3 regions of the Priestia sp. D51 genome follow, and region 1 is predicted to be linked to each of the others. Evidence: predicted binding sites of a transcription regulator. Region 1 holds the regulator's gene; each other region holds the start of a gene.
The links. Region 1 encodes LexA, which represses DNA repair genes until DNA is damaged. Its sites were predicted from a motif close to CGAACATATGTTCG; they were not measured.
Positions count from the first base shown of each region.

Region 2: the regulator LexA is predicted to act here: its motif matches at 1,366-1,379, upstream of ACNHOZ_RS18105 (YolD-like family protein).
Region 3: the regulator LexA is predicted to act here: its motif matches at 4,257-4,270, upstream of ACNHOZ_RS19600 (Y-family DNA polymerase).

Region 1 covers NZ_JBLTIR010000001.1:803,643-811,785, forward strand. The annotation lists gene ACNHOZ_RS04170 (hypothetical protein) at 82-282, shown strand; gene ACNHOZ_RS04175 (hypothetical protein) at 350-1,795, opposite strand; gene lexA (transcriptional repressor LexA) at 2,005-2,622, opposite strand; gene yneA (cell division suppressor protein YneA) at 2,769-3,098, shown strand; gene ACNHOZ_RS04190 (YneB family resolvase-like protein) at 3,152-3,820, shown strand; gene ACNHOZ_RS04195 (DUF896 domain-containing protein) at 3,890-4,120, shown strand; gene tkt (transketolase) at 4,288-6,294, shown strand; gene sirA (sporulation inhibitor of replication protein SirA) at 6,444-6,884, shown strand; gene ACNHOZ_RS04210 (YneF family protein) at 6,975-7,187, shown strand; gene ACNHOZ_RS04215 (ABC transporter transmembrane domain-containing protein) at 7,278-8,143, shown strand, end outside.
Region 2 covers NZ_JBLTIR010000004.1:262,550-270,692, reverse strand. The annotation lists gene ACNHOZ_RS18115 (ABC transporter permease) at 1-290, shown strand, start outside; gene ACNHOZ_RS18110 (YitT family protein) at 322-1,161, opposite strand; gene ACNHOZ_RS18105 (YolD-like family protein) at 1,410-1,763, shown strand; gene ACNHOZ_RS18100 (hypothetical protein) at 1,885-2,025, shown strand; gene ACNHOZ_RS18095 (DeoR/GlpR family DNA-binding transcription regulator) at 2,408-3,160, shown strand; gene pfkB (1-phosphofructokinase) at 3,157-4,071, shown strand; gene ACNHOZ_RS18085 (PTS fructose transporter subunit IIABC) at 4,084-5,955, shown strand; gene ACNHOZ_RS18080 (aspartate kinase) at 6,150-7,532, shown strand; gene ACNHOZ_RS18075 (YusW family protein) at 7,649-8,134, shown strand.
Region 3 covers NZ_JBLTIR010000004.1:566,746-574,888, forward strand. The annotation lists gene ACNHOZ_RS19565 (hypothetical protein) at 1-8, opposite strand, end outside; gene ACNHOZ_RS19570 (hypothetical protein) at 99-533, opposite strand; gene ACNHOZ_RS19575 (hypothetical protein) at 520-1,029, opposite strand; gene ACNHOZ_RS19580 (hypothetical protein) at 1,107-1,439, opposite strand; gene ACNHOZ_RS19585 (hypothetical protein) at 1,572-1,949, opposite strand; gene ACNHOZ_RS19590 (SMI1/KNR4 family protein) at 1,963-2,478, opposite strand; gene ACNHOZ_RS19595 (YolD-like family protein) at 2,600-2,932, opposite strand; gene ACNHOZ_RS19600 (Y-family DNA polymerase) at 2,947-4,212, opposite strand; gene ACNHOZ_RS19605 (hypothetical protein) at 4,406-4,969, shown strand; gene ACNHOZ_RS19610 (hypothetical protein) at 5,005-5,574, shown strand; gene ACNHOZ_RS19615 (DUF4181 domain-containing protein) at 5,966-6,322, shown strand; gene ACNHOZ_RS19620 (hypothetical protein) at 7,207-7,431, opposite strand; gene ACNHOZ_RS19625 (HMA2 domain-containing protein) at 7,497-8,087, opposite strand; gene ACNHOZ_RS19630 (heavy metal translocating P-type ATPase) at 8,059-8,143, opposite strand, start outside.

The sequences.
Region 1 (8,143 bases):
AAGGATTTTAGTCGAAGGGAAAAACGAACCATTAATCATCATGTTTGATGGTTCGTTTTTTATGGTGAACGTAGGTTTCATTTGTTTAGTTCTTTCCAGCAGTTGATTGGAGGGCAAGACGAAGACTCCTGCGGGAAAAGCGGAAGGGGTGAGACCCCGCAGGAGCGCAAGCGACGAGGAGGCTCACCGGCCGCCCGCGGAAAGCGAAGTCTTGCACGGAAATCAACAGAGGTGTCACAAGCAATCCCTGCTAGCTTATTTATTTCATTTGTTTCCCTTTAGACTCGCTTGATTTAGTTATGTCTCAATCTCTTCTTTTTTATCATGTGTTTTCTGATGGGAACAGCTTTTATGTTTTAAATCGATCTTTTAATAAATTCCATAGGGAACTCACTCCGAGACTAATGCTGATCAGAATTCCTGATAAAGCTACTATTAAAGCGATATATTCAAAGATAGAAAACTGCTTCATACTATCCCAATTGATGTTTCCCTTTAGCTTGCTAATAACTAAATTCATTCCGTAAATACCGGAAAGAACGGTATAAATCGTTAAAATTAATAATAAGTAATTGTGACGCTTGGCCGCGATTTTCTCTTGATTTTGATACAAAGTACCAAGGGTTTCTTTGACTTCTTGATAAAGAGAATTGATGTGGAAGATTTTTTTAAAGAGCTCAGAAAACTCTTGACCTTCCGTGCGAGAGCTAATTTCTAAAAATAAATATTTACCTGAAAATACAGTAATAGAGCGAATTAGTCGCTCGATGCCCTCTGAATTTTTATGAAACGTGAGCTGAGAATACTCATAGGATAGTTTTAGCAACACGATTTTATAGAAAAAATGCAAAAATAAATTATAGTAATGCTGGCCAAATAGATGATTCATCAAAAGCTGATCCGTTTTAGAGTCTGTCGATTTAGAAATACACGAAAACACATGGTCTGTTATAACGTAATAGGTTTCAGGAGCCCATCTGGAATACACGTGTTTGGTATTATACGTTTTAATATACTCATGGTTGTGTGCAGAGATAAACGGTTTCCCGTCAGGCGTATAGCTATTTAGCTGCCCAGTACGAAATAAAGTTGTGGAGTTAATTTCTTGCTCTTGATTTACCGTTACATAACTTAATACAAACATCCGTTCATCGATAAAATAAGGAAGACTCCCGACGTGCTGTTCACGCGTCGCTTCTTTTTTGATGTGTTCGTTCAAAAATGGCGCGAGCTGTGAAAAAATATAATCCTGTACTTTGCTATAGCGATGATGTTCATAGGTAATGGTGGATCCATGCTCTTCAGCAAGCTTCGGTTCTAATACACGAAAATGATTCATGAATTCTAAAATGTCATCATAGGTGTAATGATTATGACTCATCTCAGTGCGAATGGTCATGACGCCAATTTCAAAAGGACATAAAAAAACATCCACAGACAGCACGTTGCTAGACACGGTGGTGGAGGAAGTTTGTAGCGTAACGGTATGGTCTATTTTTTTTGAAAATCGAAGCAAGCCTTCTTTTTCGCACGAATCAGGAAATAGAATACATTCAATGTAAGGAAGAAAATATTGATCCAAGCTATCATGAGATACGTAATACTGTTCTCCGTAGTATTCTTTTTCTACATGTTTGTTTTGAATGGAAAAAAACTCAAACATATTTGCTTCTAGTGCATGAACAAGCTGCTCTTTATTTTTTCGATCAAAGGAAAAAGGAAAAAGAAACATGTTCATTGCTTTGGTAGGCATAATAGTTTGAAATGGTTCTGTTTTCCTTGGTGTATTGGTCATAAACTACATCCTTCTTATAGTCGGTTGTATTTTTTTTGAGAGTCGAAAAAATGCAGACAGAAAGTAAAAGGTAAAACAGGCTTTATAAAAACCGCTCTACCTGCCTGTAATGATTCGACGTATCATTTATAATATGCCAATTTTTTTAGAAAACAAACGTAAAAAACCAACTAACATCATGATTAGTTGGTTTTACATACAGTGTGTAATTAGTGAATCGTGCGATATACACCAGTGACTTTTCCTAAAATCGTTACGTGGCGAAGAATAATAGGCGCCATCGTTGAATTTTCAGGCTGTAAACGAACGAAATTTTCTTCTTTAAAGAAACGTTTTACCGTTGCTTCGTTGTCCTCGGTCATAGCGACCACAATATCTCCGTTATTAGCAGTTTGCTGCTGACGTACGATTACCATATCGCCATCTAGAATACCTGCTTCAATCATACTTTCTCCCATAATTTCAAGCATAAATACATGATCATCTGGAGAAACGAATTTATCTGGAAGAGGGAAATATTCTTCCACATTTTCAACGGCTGTTATAGGAAGACCCGCTGTTACTTTACCGATAACAGGAACATTAATGACATTGCTTTTAGGGATGTTTACTTCGTCTAGTTGAAGAACTTCGATTGCTCTTGGTTTTGTTGGATCTCTGCGAATTAACCCTTTGCTTTCTAAACGAGCTAAATGCCCGTGTACAGTGGAGCTAGAGGCTAATCCCACCGCTTCCCCAATCTCACGAACAGAAGGCGGATAACCTTTTAATTTTACTTCGTGCTTAATAAAATCTAGTATGTCTTGTTGACGTTTTGATAGCTTCATATTTTTCACCTCGATTTTAGCTATTCTTTAGGTGAATTATACCACGTGATGTGTCAATATACAAACATAAGTTCGAAGAATTCCATTGACAGAAACAAATGTTCTCAATAAAATAAGAACATATATTCTGATAGGGGGATCATAATATGCACCAATTCTTACATTCTATGAAACATTACGCTATTTTTTTTGCAGTTATCGCTGCACTTACATATGTATTGACGCTGGTTTTAGGAGCGGATAAAGTAGATTTAGACAAATATTCAACGGTTACTATTACAAAAGGAGATACGCTTTGGGACTTGTCCAACAAGTATCATAATCACCATCATTTGACCACCAATGAATTTGTCAAATGGGTTGAAGACGTCAATGATCTAAACTCAGACACTGCCCAGTCTTTATCTCCTGGAGATAAATTATATATTCCTGTTTTAAAAAAAGAGTTACATAATCAAGTGGCAATTGAACAGTAGTGTGTAACGGCCGTTCCTGAATATTGTTAGAAGCCGAAAAGGTCGTGATAAAAGTGGACGCCATTATTTATTGCCGTGTAAGTACGGATAAAAAAACCCAAGAAACATCTTTACAGCGCCAGCAAGAAGAATTAAAAAAGCTTGCTGATCTTCACCATCTAAACGTAAAAAAAGTCGTAATGGAAAAAGCAAGCGGATATGACGTAGACAGAGAGGGTATATTGGATGTTCTTCATACAATGAAAGAAGAAAAAATATCTGTGCTGCTCATTCAAGACGAAACGCGATTAGGCAGAGGAAATGCCCGAATCGCGCTTCTTCATGCTTTTCATAAAGAAAATGCTACGATCTATACGATTAGTCATCAAGGTCAGCTTCAGCTTTCAGAATCTGATTCGATGGTGTTAGATATTATTAGCTTAGTGGAAGAGCATCAGCGGAAATTACATAACGCTAAAATTAAAAGAGGAATGAAAAGAGCCGTAGAAAACGGTTATCGTCCGCAGCAAAATTTAAAAAATCAAGGAGTTAACTCAGGAAGAGAAAAAAAAGAAGCGCCGATTGAAGAAATTGTCCGCCTTCGTCATAACGGCTTAACCTTTGCTGAAATTTCAGTTACGCTAAAAGGTTTTGGTTATAATATTTCAAAAGCAACGGTACATCGTCGCTATCAAGAGTATCAAGAGAGTGCTCAATCTCTTGATAAAACGAAAGAGATTTAGTAAGATGACTACATGTTGCCGGAACTGTTCGGTAATTTTAATTATTGATTATAAGGAGATAGGTTTTATATGCTATCAAAAGATAAACTTGCTCGTATTAATGCTCTTTCAAAAAAGGCAAAGGCTGAAGGTCTGACAGAATCTGAAGCGAAAGAACAGCAAGAGCTACGTCAGGAATATTTAAAAGTTTTCCGACAATCTATGACAAACCACCTTCATACGATTAAAGTTGTGGACGAGGAAGGTAAAGATGTTACGCCTAAGAAGTTAAAAGAGAGCAAAAAGAAGCGTCTTCACTAAGACGTTCTAGTAAAACTAGAGGGAGAGTTCCCTCTAGTTTTTTGTATATTTTTAATAAGGCACACAAAAACTGTAAAAGTGGAAATTTTTTTGGTTCAAGTATTGTACAAATAAGCAAATCATTAGTATGATAACATATGTACATAGTTTTGAAAGGAATGAAGAGTATGACACAACGTATTGAAGATCTTTCGATTGCAACAATTCGTACTTTATCAATCGATGCGATTGAGAAAGCAAATTCAGGTCACCCAGGTATGCCAATGGGAGCTGCTCCAATGGCGTATACATTGTGGACAAAATTTATGAACATCAATCCAAAGAATCCAAACTGGTTCAACCGTGACCGCTTTGTATTATCAGCAGGACACGGATCGGCACTATTATACAGCTTGCTTCATTTAGCTGGATATGACTTATCAATTGAAGACCTTAAAAACTTCCGTCAATGGGGAAGCAAAACACCAGGTCATCCAGAGTTCGGTCATACAGCAGGTGTTGATGCAACAACTGGTCCACTAGGACAAGGTATTGCAATGGCTGTTGGTAAAGCAATGGCAGAACGTCATTTAGCTGAAACATACAACAAAGAAGGTTTAGAAATTGTAGACCACTTTACGTATGGTATTTGTGGTGACGGAGACTTAATGGAAGGTGTATCTGCTGAAGCAGCTTCATTAGCGGCACACTTAAAATTAGGACGCTTAGTTGTTTTATACGATTCAAATGATATTTCTTTAGACGGAGATTTAGATCGCTCGTTCTCTGAGAACGTAGAAGATCGTTTCAAGGCTTACGGATGGCAAGTAATTCGTGTTGAAGACGGCAATGACTTGACAGCGATTGCAAACGCAATTGAAGAAGCAAAAGGCGATTTAACACGCCCAACGCTAATTGAAGTAAAAACAACAATCGGATTTGGTTCTCCAAACCACGCGGGTACTTCTGGCGTGCACGGTTCTCCATTAGGTTCCGATGAAACAAAATTAACAAAAGAAGCTTATGCATGGACATTTGAAGAAGATTTCTATGTGCCAGAAGAAGTGTATGCTCACTTCAAAGCTACAATTGCTGAAGATGGCCAAAAGAAAGAAAACGAATGGAACGATGTATTTGCACAGTATAAAGAAAAATATCCTGAACTAGGTCGTCAATTTGAACTAGCAGTAGAAGGAAAGTTACCGGAAGGCTGGGAAGAAACGCTTCCAGCATACGAAACGGGTTCAAGCCTAGCTAGCCGTGCTTCTTCTGGAGAAGTATTAAACGCAGTAGCACAAGCTGTACCTCAATTCTTCGGCGGTTCAGCTGACTTAGCTGGGTCAAATAAAACAATGATTAAAGGTTCAGAAGACTTCACTGCAGCTGATTACAGCGGACGTAATATTTGGTTCGGTGTACGTGAATTTGCAATGGGAGCTGCATTAAACGGTATGGCTCTACACGGCGGTGTAAAAGTATTCGGAGGAACATTCTTTGTATTCTCTGATTATCTTCGCCCAGCAATTCGCTTAGCAGCTTTAATGAAGCTTCCTGTAACATATGTATTCACACATGACAGTATCGCAGTTGGAGAAGACGGCCCAACACATGAGCCAATTGAACAATTGCCATCACTTCGTGCAATGCCAGGTCTTTCAGTGGTTCGTCCTGCAGATGCAAATGAAACAGCTGCTGCATGGCGCTTAGCATTAGAATCAACTGACCGCCCAACGGCGCTTGTATTGACTCGTCAAAACTTGCCAACGCTTGAAGGTACAAAAGAAAATGCATACGAAGGCGTGTCTAAAGGCGCGTACGTTGTATCTAAAGCTGGTAAAGACCAAGCGGATGCATTAATACTTGCAACAGGCTCTGAAGTAAGCCTAGCAGTAGAAGCACAAAAAGCATTAGCTGCAGAAGGCATTGATGTATCTGTAGTAAGTATGCCTGCATGGGATCGTTTCGAAGAGCAATCTGCTGAGTACAAAGAAAGTGTTATCCCTAAATCAGTGAAAAAACGTTTAGGTATTGAAATGGCTTCTACACTTGGCTGGGAACGCTATGTTGGAGACGAGGGACAAGTTCTTGGTATTAATCACTTCGGTGCATCTGCTCCTGGTGAAACAATCATGAAAGAATTTGGTTTTACAGTTGAAAATGTAGTAGCAAAAGTGAAAAGCTTGCTTAATGCATAATTCTTTTTCACAAGAAAGAGCAGACTCCTATGGTCTGCTCTTTTTTTTCGACAAAAAAACAAAGAAATTTTTTCATCGATAGACAAGCATTGCGTACACCATTCGGTATAATAGTACAAAAAAGAACGAGCCGAAAGGGAGGATGAATCGTGAGAACGTATGAAGTATATTTAATGGAGGAAGAAGTTGCATCATCCTATTTTCGAAGAGAAAAGCTCATTTATCAGCTGCTGATTGAATATAAAATGAAACGTCACTTGCAGGAAACGCATTTACAAAAACAAGTTCATTACATTACTCGCCAACTGCCCAATTCATTTATTCAACGAGAATTACTTCAGGCGTTTTCTCATTATCCTCATTTTTTTACTCATCAAGAGACGTTTGTGCTGGAGTATCCTCATAAAAAAAGTCGAGCATCTATAAAATTAACGAATCGCTGTATAACAATTGAAGGAGATGGCAATGTTGATGCTGAGACAGCTTTTTTTGAAGTATTACGCAAGCTAGATCCTTGTTTTTTAGCAGTGAATTATGGAACGGATGAATACGGCTGGCTGAGGCCTGTGAAAACAAGAAAATTTGTGTAATTATTTAAGGAAATTGGAACGGAAATATTGTATAATAGCGTATGGTCTAGTACACTGTAAGTTAGACAACACGAAGGAGGAAGTAATACCATGGGAATGTATATTCTAGTTGGTGTTCTAGCATTAATTGTTGGGATAGCGCTAGGATTTTTCATTGCTCGTAAGTATATGATGAGCTATCTGAAGAAAAATCCACCAATTAATGAACAAATGTTAAAAATGATGATGATGCAAATGGGCATGAAACCATCGCAGAAAAAAATTAACCAAATGATGAAAGCAATGAACGGCCAAATTAAATAATGGTTAATTGGACAGACACTCTCTATTCAGAAGGGTGTCTTTTGTTTTATGATAGAGATAAGAAAATGGTTGTAGGGCTAGGGGGATACGATGAAAATTTTTCGAGAGTTATGGTGGTTTTTCAAACAGGAAAAAAAGTCTTACATAACGGGGATAGCGCTGCTTATTATTGTGGCAGCATTAGAACTTCTCCCGCCTAAAATTATTGGTTTAACGGTAGATGGCATTAAAGAAGGGACGCTGAATGGAAAGCGCTTAATGCAGATGGTTGGCATTTTGCTAGGAGCTGCTGTTGTGGCCTATTTCACAAGATACATATGGCGTATTATGATATTTGGTTCATCTGTTAAACTAGCCAAGCAGCTGAGAAATACCCTCTACACTCATTTTACCAGGATGAATCAGGCCTTTTATCAGCGGCGGCGAATTGGGGATTTGATGGCCCATGCAACGAATGATATTCAAGCTATTCAACAAACTGCAGGTTCGGGCGTTTTGACGCTCGTGGATTCCATTGTCACAGGAGGGCTTGTTCTATGCACAATGGCCCTAACAATCAGCTGGAAATTAACGCTTATTTGCCTTATTCCTATGCCGCTTATGGCCGTTTTAACAAGTTACTATGGTACATTGCTTCATGCGCGGTTTCATCACGCACAAGCAGCATTTTCTACTTTAAATGATAAGGTTCAAGAAAGCATTAGCGGAATTAAAGTCATTAAGACGTTTGGGGAAGAAGCAGCTGATGTCGAAGAATTTCGTATGAAGTCTGCAGATGTTGTTCAAAAGAACATGAAAGTAGCACGAGTAGATGCATTGTTTGATCCGACCATTTCGATTATTGTAGCACTTTCTTTTTTACTTGCTCTTATTTTTGGCAGCAAGATGGTGATTAGTGAAGAGTTAACACTGGGACAGCTTGTTACCTTTACAACTTATTTGGGCCTTCTTATTTG
Region 2 (8,143 bases), on a different contig from region 1:
TGTTGCCCATTCTTGCGTTTATGCTAGCTGTGTCAATGGCATGTTCTAGCTTTGGAGCATCTTTGACAGTCAACGTCATCTTAACACTACCGAATTTATTAGTTGCTAATTCTGAACGATTTGGCCCCTGGTACCCATGGACTCAGCCAATGTATGGAATGTTAGGTGTAACTGGAAAAGCATCATGGGGGTTGATGCTGACTACACAGAATTTCTTAGTGGTTGTTATAAGCAGCTTTCTGCTTTTTGGAGTAGCAGGTTTACTGTATTTTCAGCGCAAACATATATAATAGAAAAAACCCGCTTTTTTACAGCGGGTTTTTAGCTGGCTTTTGGAATAGTAAAACCTACTCCAAAGACGTCTCGCACATCGTGGACAACCACAAAAGCCTGTTCATCGACTTTATGAATAATGCGCTTTAACTCTAATAGTTCTTGTTTGTTCACAACTACGTACAATACGTCTTTTGCTTCTTTTGTATAGCTTCCATGAGCAGAAAAGACAGTGACGCCTCGCTGCATCTTTTTGTTAACTTGTTCGGCTACTTCAGCTGAACGGTGTGAAATAATAGTGATTGCTTTGCGGGGGTTGAGTCCTTCAATAATATAATCAAGCACCTTTGTTCCGATATAAAGAGAAATAACCGTGTACATCGTCTTTTCTCCACCGATGACAAAATAGGCGCTTGCTACAACTAATAAATCAATTGCTAGCATCGTTTTGCTAATATTCCAGTCTAGATATTGATTAGCTAAGCGGGCGATAACTGCCGAGCCTCCGGAAGTTCCGCCACCTCTAAACACAAGCCCGAGTCCTACACCGGCTAAAATACCAGCAAAAATAGCCCCCAGTAGCGTATCGTCAAGAGGATTTCCCAGTCCTTCAGTTATATGTAGGAATAGAGATGTGAAAATAATACATATAATTGTGTAAGCAATCACACGTTTGTGAAGCAATTTGTATCCAATCAGTACCAGCAAACCGTTTAATATAAAGTTTGTGATACCAGGAGACCAGCCTAGTACATAATAGGTAATCATTGTTACACCGGTTACGCCGCCTTCTGCTAATTCATTTGGAATAGCAAAATAATTAATGGCCAGTGCGAAAATGAGGCTTCCTAGAATAATGAGGATAATTTCTTTTATTTTATTGATCATGAACGTTACCTCCAATCATCAAAAACTCCGAAAACACAGTCATGACAATGTATTATACCAACTCTAGAGGCTGAATTAAAGATGGGATATTATTATTTTTTAAAAAATCAATTTCTGCTATCAACATAAAATCTTTTGACAGTTTTTATGGAGTATGAAAAAATGAATTGTTTGCTTTTATTTTGATTAAAAAGTTTTGCAATGAGAATGTTCGTTCGGTAAAATAGAAGCAAGAGTCAAGGGGGAGAATGAACGTGTATCAAGATGAATTAAAACAGTATGCGAAGTTAGTAATGCCTGAGCATTTAGAGAAAATGAAGAAAATGTACAGTCCCGAGGCGCATAAGCAGTCTTTAGGGTTGAAAAAAGAAAAGATTGAGCATATTGAAAATGTCATTATGAACAGTTACTCGGAGCATCATCCAGTAACCCTTCACGTCTATGAAGCAGGACATATTCAAAGATATGAACGAGTGACAATCGATAAAGTTTCTCTGCAGTCGAATACGCTGATGGTGACAGGGCCTTGTTATACATATTCGATTCGAGCGGATGCAGTAATTGAAGCAGATGTATGGAAAGATGAAAGCTACTCTAGCTAAGAGTAGCTTTTTTGTTGAATTTGTATCTTTTTTTTAACGCTTGCATACAATACATAAAAGCATATTCTGCGAGTAGTCACTTTTAGCTACTAGGAAATTTTGATTAAAGAAGGGATATTGTATGCAAAATGAAAAAACTCAAGTAAGAGAAATTGAATTAACGCAGTTCATTAAGAAAAGACTCGTTCGGTTTATCTCAAGTTTGGCTATTTCTTCTGCCCTTGCTTCTATATTATATATGCTTCTGTTTTTATTTAAATGATGGGTCACTTTGAGTTGTCCAAAAAGGTGGACAACTTTTTTGATGTATAGGCTCTCATTAAAACGGGACAAGCTAAACATAATTCAGTCAAGAGAAATTAAATCGGTCAAGAAATAGTCAAAAACAGTCAAAGCTAATTAGTTGCAAGAAAACCTTTACATATAATGAGAAAAGTAGACAAATTATTGAATTACCAGCTTATTTCCTTTTGTATAAACTATTATCAAAACAAATGCAAATCTAATTGTTCGTTCAAAAAACTTTATTTTGTAATTAAAAAAATGAATGTTTTTGATTTTTTATGATTGATTTTGAATGTAAACCGTGATAAAGTAAGTACATGAAATAAATGAAAACGCTTTTTTGAAAAAGGAGCTAGAACATGTTAACGCCGGAGAGACATCAACTAATCTTAAAACTTTTAAAAGAGAAAGAACTTGTAAAAGTGCAAGAGTTTATCGAAGTTACAGGCGCTTCGGAATCCACAATTAGAAGAGACTTAAGTCAACTAGAAGAAGAGCAAATGCTCAAACGTGTTCACGGTGGCGCTTCGCTTATTCGCAGTAAACGAATCGAACTGAGCGTTATCGAAAAATCTGCTAAAAATATTCAAGATAAACGAAACATTGCAGAGTATGCGGCTTCCATTATAAATGAAGGTGACTGTATTTTTTTAGATGCAGGAACTACAACGTATGAAATGATTCCTTTTTTGAAGCAAAAAGATGTAGTTGTCGTGACAAATGGTTTAATGCATTTAAACCCGATGCTAGAACAAGGTATCACCCTCTATTTAATTGGAGGATCTGTTAAACATAAAACGGGCGCTTTAATCGGCAATGGAGCTCTTTTAAGTCTTGAGCAGTATCGTTTTGATAAGTGCTTTATGGGAGCGAATGGGATTCATCATCAATATGGATATACAACTCCTGATCCAGAAGAAGCATTGATCAAGCAAACGGCAATGAAGCTTTCTAGAGAATCTTATATTTTATCAGATTCTACTAAGTTTTTTGAAACAAGTTTTGCGAAAATAGCCGATTTACATGAAGCAAAAATTATAACAAATGACGTACCTAGTGATGTACTTATACAGTATGCAAACAAAACAGACATAAAGGTTGTGAAATCATGATTTATACATGTACGTTGAACCCATCCGTTGATTACGTAGTACATGTTTCAGCATTCGAAGAAGGCGGACTTAACCGCACAACGAATGAAGCCAAGTTTCCAGGAGGGAAAGGCATTAACGTCTCTCGCGTTTTAAAGCGATTAGATGTTGATAATAAAGCTCTCGGTTTTGTAGCCGGCTTTACAGGAACCTATATCAAAGACTACTTAAAAGCGGAGAATATTGAAACAGCTTTTACAAGAGTTGATGGAGATACCCGCATTAACGTAAAGTTAAAAACGGAAAAAGAAACAGAAATTAACGGTCAGGGACCTGCTATTACAGACGAAGCGCTTCAGTCTTTATTGACTCAAGTAAAGCAAATGACTGAAGGCGATATCTTCGTATTGGCAGGAAGTATACCGAAAACGCTTCCAAGTTCTGTGTATGAAACGTTAACGGAACTAGCAGCAGCGAACGGAGTAAAAGTAGTAGTAGATGCAAGTGGAAAAACCTTGCTAGACGTCGTGTCTCACAAGCCGTTTTTTATCAAACCAAATCATCATGAACTTGCAGAATTGTTTGATGTAGAAGTAAACAGTGCAGAAGATGCGCTAGTATACGGTAAAAAACTTGTGGAACAAGGAGCGCAAAACGTCGTTGTATCCATGGCAGGCGATGGAGCACTTCTTATTAACGAAAGCGGTGTCTACAGTGCCACAGTCCCTAAAGGAACAGTGAAGAATTCTGTTGGAGCTGGCGATTCACTTGTAGCTGGATTTATTGCTTCTTATGTAAAGCAAGGGGATTTATTAGAAGCCTTTCAAACAGGAGTTGCTTCAGGAAGTGCCACAGCATTCTCACTTGAATTATGTACAGCAGAAGATGTAAAGACGCTTCGTGAACAAGTGTCAATCACAAAGGTAGAGTAGGGGGAACCGAGAATGAGAATTACAGAACTATTAAAAAAAGATACAATCATTCTTGATTTAAAAAGCACGTCAAAAGCTGATGTTATTGATGAGTTAATTGGAAAATTAGACGAAGCTGGTCGCTTAAGCGACCGAGCTGGCTATAAAGAGGCAATTTTAAATCGTGAATCTCAAAGTACAACGGGAATTGGGGAAGGCATTGCCATTCCGCATGCAAAAACAAGCTCCGTAAAAACACCGGCCATTGCATTTGGACGCTCAACAGAAGGTATTGATTATGAATCATTAGACGGACAGCCTGCACATTTATTCTTCATGATTGCAGCGAGTGAAGGCGCGAATAATGCTCACTTAGAAACATTATCTCGTTTGTCTACGTTATTAATGGACGAATCGTTCCGAAAAACGTTGCTAACAGCATCATCAATTGATGAAGTCATTAAAGCAATTGATGATAAAGAAACTGAAAATGAAGCGCCGGAAGAAGAAGTGGATACAGCTTCAGATCAATTAGTGCTTGCTGTAACGGCTTGTCCAACGGGAATTGCCCACACGTATATGGCAGCGGATAGCCTAAAAGCAAAAGCGAAAGACATGAACGTGACGCTCAAAGTTGAAACAAATGGTTCCAGCGGTGTTAAAAACGCGTTGACGAAGGAAGAAATTGAAAACGCTACCGCTATTATTGTTGCAGCGGACAAGCAAGTAGAAATGGAACGTTTTGCAGGTAAAAAAGTTATTCAAGTTCCAGTAGCTGAAGGAATTCGTAAGCCCGAAGAATTAATTAACCGCGCGTTAAAGGGAGACGCTCCTGTATACAGCGGCGGCGGTGGCAGCAAAGAAGGCGGAGAAAGTAAAGGATCAGAGCGTACAGGGTTTTACAAACACCTAATGAGCGGTGTATCAGCAATGCTTCCGTTTGTTGTAGGGGGCGGGATCTTAATCGCCATTTCATTTATGTTTGGTATTCACTCAGCAGAACCGAAAGATCCAACGTACAATGCGTTTGCAGCGGCGCTAAAAACAATTGGCGGAGATAATGCATTCTTTTTACTAGTACCGGTACTAGCAGGGTTCATTGCAATGAGTATTGCTGATCGTCCTGGTTTAGCTCCTGGTATGGTTGCAGGTCTTTTAGCAGCTTCTGGCGGAGGCGGTTTCTTAGGTGGTTTAATCGCTGGTTTCTTAGCGGGTTATGTAGTAGTGGGATTAAAGAAATTGTTCAGCGTCCTGCCGCAAGCTCTTGATGGAATTAAGCCAGTTCTTCTTTATCCGCTATTTGGGATTTTTATCTCAGGATTGATTATGCTTTATGTTGTAAATGAGCCAGTTAGTGCAATTAACAAAGGGTTAACGCACTGGTTAAGTGGATTTGGCACGGGTAACTTAGTATTATTAGGTATTATCTTAGGCGGTATGATGGCTATTGATATGGGTGGTCCTATTAATAAGGCAGCCTTTACATTTGGTATCGCAATGATTGATGCTGGAAACTATGCTCCACACGCAGCGATTATGGCAGGCGGTATGGTTCCGCCACTAGGTATGGCTATTGCGACAACTTTGTTCAAAAACAAATTTACTCGCCAAGAGCGTGAAACAGGTAAAACGTGTTATGTAATGGGTCTTTCATTTATCACAGAAGGTGCGATTCCATTCGCAGCAGCTGACCCAGGCCGTGTTATTCCTGCATCGGTTATCGGTGCTGCAGTAGCAGGTGCTTTAACAATGATGTTCCACATCGGTTTACCAGCACCACACGGCGGTGTATTCGTTATCGGAATTGTACAAGGAAATCCTCTTTTATATGCACTAGCAATTTTAATTGGTGCCATTGTGACAGCGGTCCTTGTAGGTGTATTAAAAAAACCAAAAGCGGAATAACAAATAAAGACTGATTTTACATCATGTAAAATCAGTCTTTTGTGTTTTTGTGGTAGACATTTGTTCTTTATGAGAGTACAATTACGGTAGTATTCCTTTAATTTTTAGAAAAGTTAGATAGATAAGCTTTTCTACTTGATAAAATATGGTACAATAATCGAATATTAAAAACAAAGTAAGGAAGTGTCTCAAACATGAAGGTTGCGAAGTTTGGCGGGAGTTCAGTTGCAAGCGCAGAGAAATTTAAACAGGTTGCGCATATTGTAACGTCTGATAAAGAGAGAAAGCTGGTAGTTGTATCAGCTCCGGGCAAGCGATACGGAGAAGATACAAAAATGACAGATTTGTTAATCGCACTTTCTGCCAAAATACAGCTTGGAGAAGATTACGTCGATGAGTTTGGGCAAGTAATCGATCGCTATCGTGAAATCGTGGTTGACTTGTCTATGCCAGAAACGATTATTACTGATATTATTGCGAATTTACAATCACTTATTGATTTACATAAAAACGATCCGTTTCGCTTATTAGATTGTCTCAAAGCAAGTGGAGAAGATAATAACGCAAAGGTAATGGCTGCTTATTTAAACCATTTAGGGTTTGAAGCTCATTATGTAAATCCAAAAGAAGCAGGTATTTTTGTTTCTGATGAACCAGGAAGAGCAAGAGTGCTTCCGCTGTCTTATGAAAAACTGCCGCAGCTAAGAGAGCGTTCGGGCATTTTGGTGATTCCAGGATTTTTTGGCTACTCTGAAGAAGGGAACATGGTTACGTTCTCGCGCGGTGGGTCAGATATTACAGGTTCAATTGTAGCAGCAGGAGTAAAAGCTGACTTGTATGAAAACTTTACTGACGTAGATGCTATTTACAGCGTAGATCCAAGACTTGTGGAAAAGCCTCATGAAATGAAAGAAGTCACATACAGAGAAATGCGTGAACTATCCTATGCAGGTTTTTCTGTCTTCCATGATGAAGCGCTAGAGCCGGTTTATAAACTAGGCATTCCTGTATGTGTTAAGAATACAAATAATCCTGAAGCAAAAGGTACATTCATTGTAGCTGAGCGCCCTCACGGCGATACGCCAGTAGTTGGAATCGCTGGTGACAAAGGTTTTTGCAATATTCATGTGAGCAAATACTTATTAAACCGTGAAATTGGTTTTGGCAGAAGATTGCTTGAAATTTTAGAAGATGAAGGTATTTCATACGAACATACTCCTTCAGGAATTGATAATATCTCTGTCATCATGCGCGAGCATCAGCTTACGCCAGATGTGGAAAAACGCGTATTTGCTCGAATTGAAAAAGAACTTGAAGTAGATGAAATCTTTATTGAACGTAATCTTGCTATGGTTATGGTAGTAGGAGAGGGAATGAATAGTACAGTAGGAATTGCTGCGAAAGCTACAGAAGCTTTTGCTCGTGCTGAAGTGAATCTTGAAATGATTAACCAAGGTTCTTCTGAGGTAAGCATGATGTTTGGTGTGAAAGCAGACGCTTTAGACCGTGCTGTTCAAGCTCTTTATAATACGTATTTTAACAGCATGTACAGTATTTCTTATTCTAATGTAAAATAAACAAGACGAAAAACCCCGCTTTCTTTTTAGAGAGCGGGGTTTTCTAGTGAAGGCGTATATAAATTGAATTTGTGGACATAAAGGGAAGGAAGAGTGAAGTCAAAGGAGGAAATACAATGAAGAAAAGACCCTTTTTCATATTCTTTTCCCTTATAGGTATGAGCGTACTTTCAGCATGCCACAATGATGATGCGGCACCCGCAAGAGAAGCTCAAAATAAACAAGGCGTGACAAATGGCGGAACGCCGATGAGCTATGATAATCAAAGTGAAAACACATCTTTTAACTTTTCAAAATTTGATTTAGAAGTAGACTACAAGGGGCTTAATAATGATTATGAAGCCGACTATGAAAATGAAAACGATGAGATAGAAGCCAAAGTGGATGATAATATTAACGATGAGCACTTGAACGGAGACAAAGCGTTTAATAAATTATCTTCAACATTTAAAAAGTTAAATTTTGATCAGCGCACCCCCGATGAAGATGTAAAAAAGGAAGTAATCGATGCGTTTGGCCTAAAAAAAGATTTTCAGTCGTTTGAATTAGAAGTTCGTTTTTCAAACGGAACGGAAAAAGAATACAACTTTAAACAAAAGTAAGACGTTAAA
Region 3 (8,143 bases), on a different contig from region 1:
TGATACATAGTCTTCACTTCCCATACTTAGGCTATTTAGAAGTTACCTTCAGCTGCAGAATTCTTTAGCTTAATTTATAAGCTGATTAGAAAGATAAATTATAACGAATTAGCAAAAGCATCTAATAATTCTTCACCTTTAGTTTCTGCTTCTGTCTCATCAAATTCTTTCTCTTCTATCCATTGTTGGTAATGAACAATCTCGTGAGCCATACTGCGGAGTATAGCCCAAAGAGCATCAATTTCTCCCCTTTCCGATACTAATTCTTCATAGTCACCAGTAGCAATTCGTATATAAGGTTCTATCGCTTTATCATATGGTGCAAAGAAAGTAGCGCTTACTAGCTCTTTAGAATATTTATTTTTAATTTGATAATTCTTTTTTAAATACACAACAACTCTTACAGGAAATTCTATCGTTGAACGTAACCAGACTGCAAAGTTTAAGCAAGACTGTCTAACTGCTGGTTCTACACCTTTCTGACATCTAACCCTCAATCCTGATCGAGGACATTGTACCCTAGCTCTTCTCATTTAATTTCACCTTTAGTTTCTTAATGGCTCTTAATACTTCACTCCTGTTTTTAGCAAGCTTCATCCACTTTGGAAGTCGACTCTCGACACTTAAATAATAGGGATGTGATTCCCTGAGTTCAGCTTCTATATAGCTTTCGATATAATTTAAATGTTCTAGGTTTAATGCCCATAAGGTGTTTCCACTGCATGCGATTTGTAAGTAGAGTGGAAGTCGAAAATACCAGTCGCAGGGATTTTTGGCTAAAATCACTTCATAATTCACTTTAGGTTCATACGAGACCCTTGCTTTTCCATAACCGTTTGCTTTCATAACTTTGTTTTTTATGACTCCGCAAGCAGTACAAATAAACCTTCTTCTGACGTGAGCGATATAAGGACTCGGGTTATCTAAAGCTATGACTTTGGCGCAAGAAGCACAATGTGGACAAACGACTAGAAACTCATACCCTAACTCTATAAGTGTTTTATTTTTATTTAGAACTGTTTTTTTCAAGACGTTTCCCCTTTGAATTTATTCATTCATATTATCGAAGCGACGAAACCACAACATGGATTTCATTTAATTCTACATCAATCACCAGCTGCAAATACTAATTTATTTAGCTTCAGTGCTTCTAAGCAAAGATTCTTTAATGCTTCAGCAAAAGCTCTCGTATTCAGGTTTATCTCCGTTGGTTGTCTACAGGTAGTCTGTAATGCGTCACATATCTTTACTAATTGCTTTATTTCTTGTACAGAAAATAACTTGTCACCATACTGATCTAACCCCGTCAATAATTCAAATGGACCCTTGGATTCTCTCGCTAACAGATAGTCTTGTACTCTTTCCTCAAATTTTACACATTTAGTAGAAGAAGCTGCTTCTTTCTCATTATTAACGATATAGAAATCGATTCCTACCATCAGGGCCTTCCTCTCTCTACATTCTTTCTAAGTTTAATAGATGCTAAAAAAGAGGACAGCTAGGTAGATATTAAACTACTATCTGTCCTCTTCTGACCGTACTCTTATCAAAATCTTTTAACGAAGCCATAATTAAGTAACATCTTCTACAAACTCTTTTAGAGAATCATACATTTCTAAAGCGTCCCATTCACCCATACCATGTTCAGCTGTGAAAACTGGATAATCTTCATTCGCTATATCAATAAAAAGCGGATCACCGCCGATTTCTTCATCATACCCTATGACAAACCAGCTTTCTTGCCAATCTCCTTCTTGATTCCCTATAAGGAAATTGGCTTCTAGATCTTCTCTATAGCCTAATTGTCCATCTAAAAACTCGCTTTTAAGATAGATATAATAAGGAGTAGAAAGAATTTCTCCCACTTCATCTTCAAATTCTACTTTCACCGACGTACCTGGAAGTGCTTTAAGAATTTTATAGATTTTCTCTATATCCGGCTTTATCATTTGCTTCTCCCCTTTAATGATCTGTATGATTTATCGTGGCCATTACCCATTCTTCTAAGCTGTCTGCTATTACTTCGCGCTGTTCCCAATCGTGCCAAAAGGTGATAATTTGGCCGACTTTTCCTCCCTCAGCCGGATCCAAGTCTATACAAATATCATCTCCTCCCCCATTCGTGGCAATCGAAATCCAACGCGGGTTCCACCACAATTCTTTTTTCACTGGTCCAACAGGTTCTACTTCTGGAAAATCTTCAAATTCTCCTCCGTCTAAAAGCTCTTTTAAGGTTTGCCACGTATAAAGAATCTCCTCTAGAGGTAATAGAGTATAATTTTCAATAACTCCTATATACTCATCGCTCTGTCCATTATGTATCATTAACCAGTCTTTAAGGTTTTGGGGGAAGGTTAGTCCCACCTTTTGTTCAACCGCTGCAATTTCTGATTCAGCAGCTGCTTCGTTAAGTGTTCCTACTGCTTCTGGACGATTTATTCTCAACCACTGTTCAAATTCATGCCAAACCTGCTTCATTTTAAAGGTCTCCTTATATAACATCACTAAATGAATCTATGAAAAATGATTCTGTACTTTTTAAGCTTATACTAATTATGTATGGAAATCTTATGTAAATAAACTGTTTTATTACTTTCTACTACATGAAACGAATATCAATTAGCTCGCTTAACCTCATTTTATTCGCCTGGTTACCCCCCTCATCTATAAAAACAAATAATCCTCCTAGAGAATCAACGAACTGAATAACTCCTGTTTCTGTTATACACTGCCCATGCTTGTAATACGTCAGGTACACTTTTTTATGTGTATGAAGCGCTTCAATCAAAGTGAAATTAATCTGTTCCATTTGATCTTCTGTTAAAAAAGGTTGTGGTATTTCTGCTTGTTTTTTTATAATTTCCTGTAATCCTTTGTATTGCTCTGGCATAGTGGCGAACGGTCGCCATTTTTTCATTCCTCTGTTCTGCATAGCAGCTTCCTCCTTTATGCTTTATGACCTCCTAGAAGGCCGTTTCGATAACGAGCCGTTGAATGATCGAGATAGCTTGAGGCCCGTAGAACGCTATTCTTTCCATAACGAAGACGAATGTCATCGATCGTTTTTGCAAGTGCATAGGCTCTTTCCCGCTGATCAATATCCTCAAATAAGCTCATTTGTTCTTCTTCTTGAATGCGTGTGTTCGCCAAGGAAATCCCAATGGAACGAATCGGCATTCCGCTATCATGTGTATGTAAGATGGTTAAACAATACGGAAAGATATCTTGGCTTAAATTCGAAGCTCTCCTCATTTTCTTTTGTCTTGAGAAGCCTCCACCTGTTCGTTTGCTGTAACCAATGGATAAATGAACAGTCTGAGCCACTACTTGATGCATGCGTAAACGAAAACATACATCGTCTAATAGCTCCAACAGCAATAACTCCACTTCTTTTCGGTTTGTATAATCATGGAATAGAATCTGACTTTTTCCAAATGAACGAGAGCTAGGAATGTACACATCAGAAATGCGACTGTAATCAATCCCATTCGCGTGTTGATGCAACTCTTCACCCAGAATGCCAAATTCTTTTTGTAACATCTCCTTTGAAGAAAGAGCGAGTTCTTTGATGGTGTGAATGCCTAACCGTTGTAAGCGTCTTTCCGTAGCAGACGAAATTCCCCAGAAATCCTTCATCGGATGAATGGACCACAGTTTAAAGGGAATATCCTCATATCGCCAATACGCAACTCCTGTTGGGCTATTCTTAGCCTCATGATCTAAGCTCACTTTTGCCAGTAAGAGATTGGGACCGATGCCTGCGGTAGCTGTCAGCCGTGTCTTACGGTAAATCTCGTTGATGATTTTATGAGCTAATTCTTCTGGTGTTTTAGCGAATAAATGCAACGAAGCTGTCGCATCAATAAACAACTCATCAATGCTGTACGCATGAAAATCTTCAGGAGCCACATACTGTAACACCAAACTAGAAATATAGTTCGAAGCTTTGATATACCTCTCCATAGATGGATTCACGACATGGATATCTTTTCTTTTAGGAATGTCGAAAAGACGACTTCCTGTTTTGATTCCTTTTTTCTTTAATAAAGGTGTGGCAGCTAACACAACCGATCCAGACCGTTTGATATCTCCTACCACCGCAAGCTTTGTTTTCAGCGGATCTAACCCCCGTATGACAGAAGAAACTGAAGCAAAAAATGCTTTCATGTCGATGCATATAATGACTCTGTTTGGTAGCTGGGCATAATCCATTGAAAGAACTCCTTAGATAAAGAACGTTTGTTCTCTATTATATACGAACAAACGTTCTTTATTCAATGGAAATTCTAAATTTTTCCCGATTATTGCTATCACTTGCATAGAATTTATTGTTACATTAACAGAAGTAACTACTACATAACGTAATAGTAAGAGTTCAAAAAGACTAAACCCTAAAGGGGGATAAATGTTGAAAAAAGAATATTTTGTGCAATATTCAGACCAAAGTATAATTGATAGTTTTGACTTTCCAGAAGATAAATTTGTATCTATTACTGTAGGGATTAGGGACATTAATCATGATCTAATCATCTCTTTAGTTCGAAAAATGTTTGGTTTACCTGTTTTTTTTGTTTTAGACTCAATGCTCTCTGGACATGGAAAAGAAACATTGATTAAAAATAAAATTCCTTTTTATGAGCATTCATTAGATGGTGCTATTATTAAAGTTGATTCTGAAGAAAAATTGAGCCATGTTAGTGGATTAGCAGAAGAATTAGTTAATAATGGGCTGAGTATATTCATTTTCTACGGAGAAGGTATTGTAGAGCAGGATTTAATTCCTTCGAGACAATGGAATAAACCTATAGAATTTAAAAATGTCGATATAGATAAAGTCGATACATTTGTGGATGTGGAAGAGGTTGGATTTACGATATTCAGTAAGAGTGATCTATTTAACTCACCTGGAAAAGTCCAAAATTATATACCTCGTAGCTACTCACTTGATATTAATAGCAGCGATATTTAACATTTCTAAATGAAAAGGAGGAGGGTTCGTAGTCAATGAAGTATAAAAATAATAAGAGTATACTAAAAATGTTAGCTATCGTCCTTCTTTCTATAGATCTATTCTTTTATCTTTTAGCACTAAAGAGCCTATACGTTTTCTCTTCAAAGGTTTCGATATATTTTCTGATATTTGTTCTACACTTTATCTATTTATACATAGTCCTTATAACCGTTAGCAAAACAAAAGAGTCTAAAGTTTTTTGGGGAGTAATTGGGCCGTTTTTGATTGTACCTATAGCAATCATTGGGTGGTTCACGTTCTTTTATACTAATAGAGTTGACTATTATGATCTAAGTTCCCCTAAGAATACCCAAAAACTTATTATTGGTTATTCTAATTGGAGTCTTGGAGAAACTAATCATTACTATGATTTTTATAAACAAACGGAATTCCCTTTGGTGAAAAAACGAATAAATCAAGAACCTCTTCATGTTATGACACGAAATACGGATATGAGCGATTTAAATGTTTTAGGAGCTCATGATGCACAATGGAGAAATGAACAAACAGTAACTTTTACATCTCCATATCTAAATAAGGAAGTAACCTTGAATTTAAAGTAAGTACTTTTTTCTACTTAAACAACAGAGTTGAGAAAAAGCCTGTATCTAAGGAGATCCAGGCTTTTTTCTTTTCTAATTTAGTTAACATGCGTTTGATTATCGGAACCGTACAAAATATGAGTTCTTGATATACAAGGGCTCTTTACCCTTTCATATTTTTCGTCACACAGTTATTTTTTTATTGCATCATCTTCTCCAGTAACATATATTTTAAATCTTTATAAAACTCAATTTTATAACTTTCAATTGCTACTATGTCTTCATTCACAAGTGAAGCCTCTTCTTACTGTTCAATAAAACCTGCCTTAAATCATATGATTAATTCCACATTAAGTGGATTAATTTAATTAAAATAGAAAAAAATGATATTATTGGATATTAGGAGGTATTTATGTACAAATTTTTGATTTTTATTATAGTAGCGTTTTATATCGCTCATTATGTCGAAAAATACTTAAGAAAAAAGATGCACTTAGAAACCGATCCAGATATTTATAGAAAAAAAGTAAACAGGTGGCACTCAAGAATAGAAGTTGTACTATACATAATATTTTTATTTTCCCTAAGCTATTATAATCAAGTTCCTATGTGGATTATTTTAGCTGCTTTTTGTATTGTTTATCAGGGATTTAATATATTTATGGAATGGAAATTTGCAAGAGAAACAAAGGAACACCTTTTAGCCGTTATCTTCTTCTTCTTTTATTTAGCTTCTATAGGAGTTGGTACTTTGTTAAATGTATTTTAAATAGGAGTTGAATATTATTGCTAAAAACATTTTTATACCTCTTACTATTATTGTTGGAGCAATATTGAATGTTTTCTAATGGTTTATCTATACATACACAAAGAGCTATGTACGTTATAAAAAGCATAGAAAATAAATACACTATAATACATAAGAGCAGGTGGAAATAATTTTTATACCTATATTAGTTTTACTAATTGGTTTGTATCTATTAGTCTCGGGAATTTTAATCATCGTAAAAGATAAAAACACAAAAGGAAAGACTAAAAAAACTTTAGTTTTTTTAGCAGTAGCATCCGATATAGTTACTGATCCAGTGTCGTCTTCGGGGTTCCGTATTATGCTTGGTGCTGTTCTTATAATAGGTGGATTAATTTTATTATAAGAAATACCTATTGGTACATAACTATGTTTCAAAAGGATTCATATCGCTTAACCGGTATGAATCCTTTTTTATTACTAAAAACGTTCGTAAAAGTGCATGGATTCCAGAAGACGTTCGTAATTGTTTTTATAACTTAAGCGAACAATGAAAATAATAGTTTTCCTATATACAAGAAGAGTTTGTAAACGTATACTTTTACGGTCGGTACGTGCAATATTCTTCAAAAATTATAGAGGTAAAGTCAAGAGTTTTATTTGTAACTTTTTAACGCTGTTTAAATAAAAAGTAAATTACTCCTTCTGCTCATTTGTAAAATTAGAACATTTCCCTCTACAATTATTGATAATTTTCAAATTGCAGAATATAATAATAACAAGAGTTTACCACAGGAAACTTTTTAGCGTACGGTAAATAAGCGTTTAATCATTTAAAATGATTCCCTCATCATGAATAAAAAGAGTGAGAGGTAGCCTGGAACTATCTCTCACTCTTTTTATCATTATTTTACTTGTAGCTCAGCAATCATATCTTCTAGACGCTCTTTCTGTGCTTGAAGCTCTTCCATAGAAGGTTGATAAGATGATATAGTTTGTTGTCCACCATATGCCTGTTTAGGTTGAACCAAACGTTGTAATTGCTCACCGTTTTGTTCATATAAACGGTAGCCTACTGCGCCTACCACTGTTCCTGATACAAATCCCATTAGAAAATCGCGATTAATCATTATAAAACTCCCCCATAATCTTAAGTTTTTTATATCAATTCATACAAAAGGTATGAATGAATATCTTACGTAATTGTAGATAGCTTTTGTGATTGCACTTTCTGCTTTTCATGTAACAATTCCAATACATTCACAATCCATGTAATCATTGCTACATAGAGCATATTTGAGGGCCCTAGAGATAACATCGTAACAATTCCAGTTAAAATATCTGGGTGCCTCATTTTATTGCTCGTACCGTGGGATAAGACCGTATAGCCTGTCGCAACTACTGCTCCATATACGAGTGCATCTGGTTTATAAAAAGATGCTTTTCGAATACCTGCCAGTAGAAGTAATCCCCCGGAAAACAATGTACGTAGCCAATCATTTCGTGTGGCAGGATCCATTTGAATCATAATATCATCTAATGGATCTAAACGCGTTTGCTGAAAAAAGATAGATACATAACGAAAAATGGTATTGCGAGAAAGTTGTGAAACATCATAGTAAATAAGCATGGTTTGAATAGTGGGTTCTATTCTCACACTCGTTATACCTTTTAAAGCAGAAAACATATGCTCTATTTCTACATGATTTTTCTTATCTCTCAATGCTGGGATATGAAATCGAATACGACCTGGTATATCATGCAGAACGTAGAATTTGGGATTCATTGGTTTCCCTCCCTAGCCATAAAATTCTTGCACTATTTATTACTACACCAATAGTG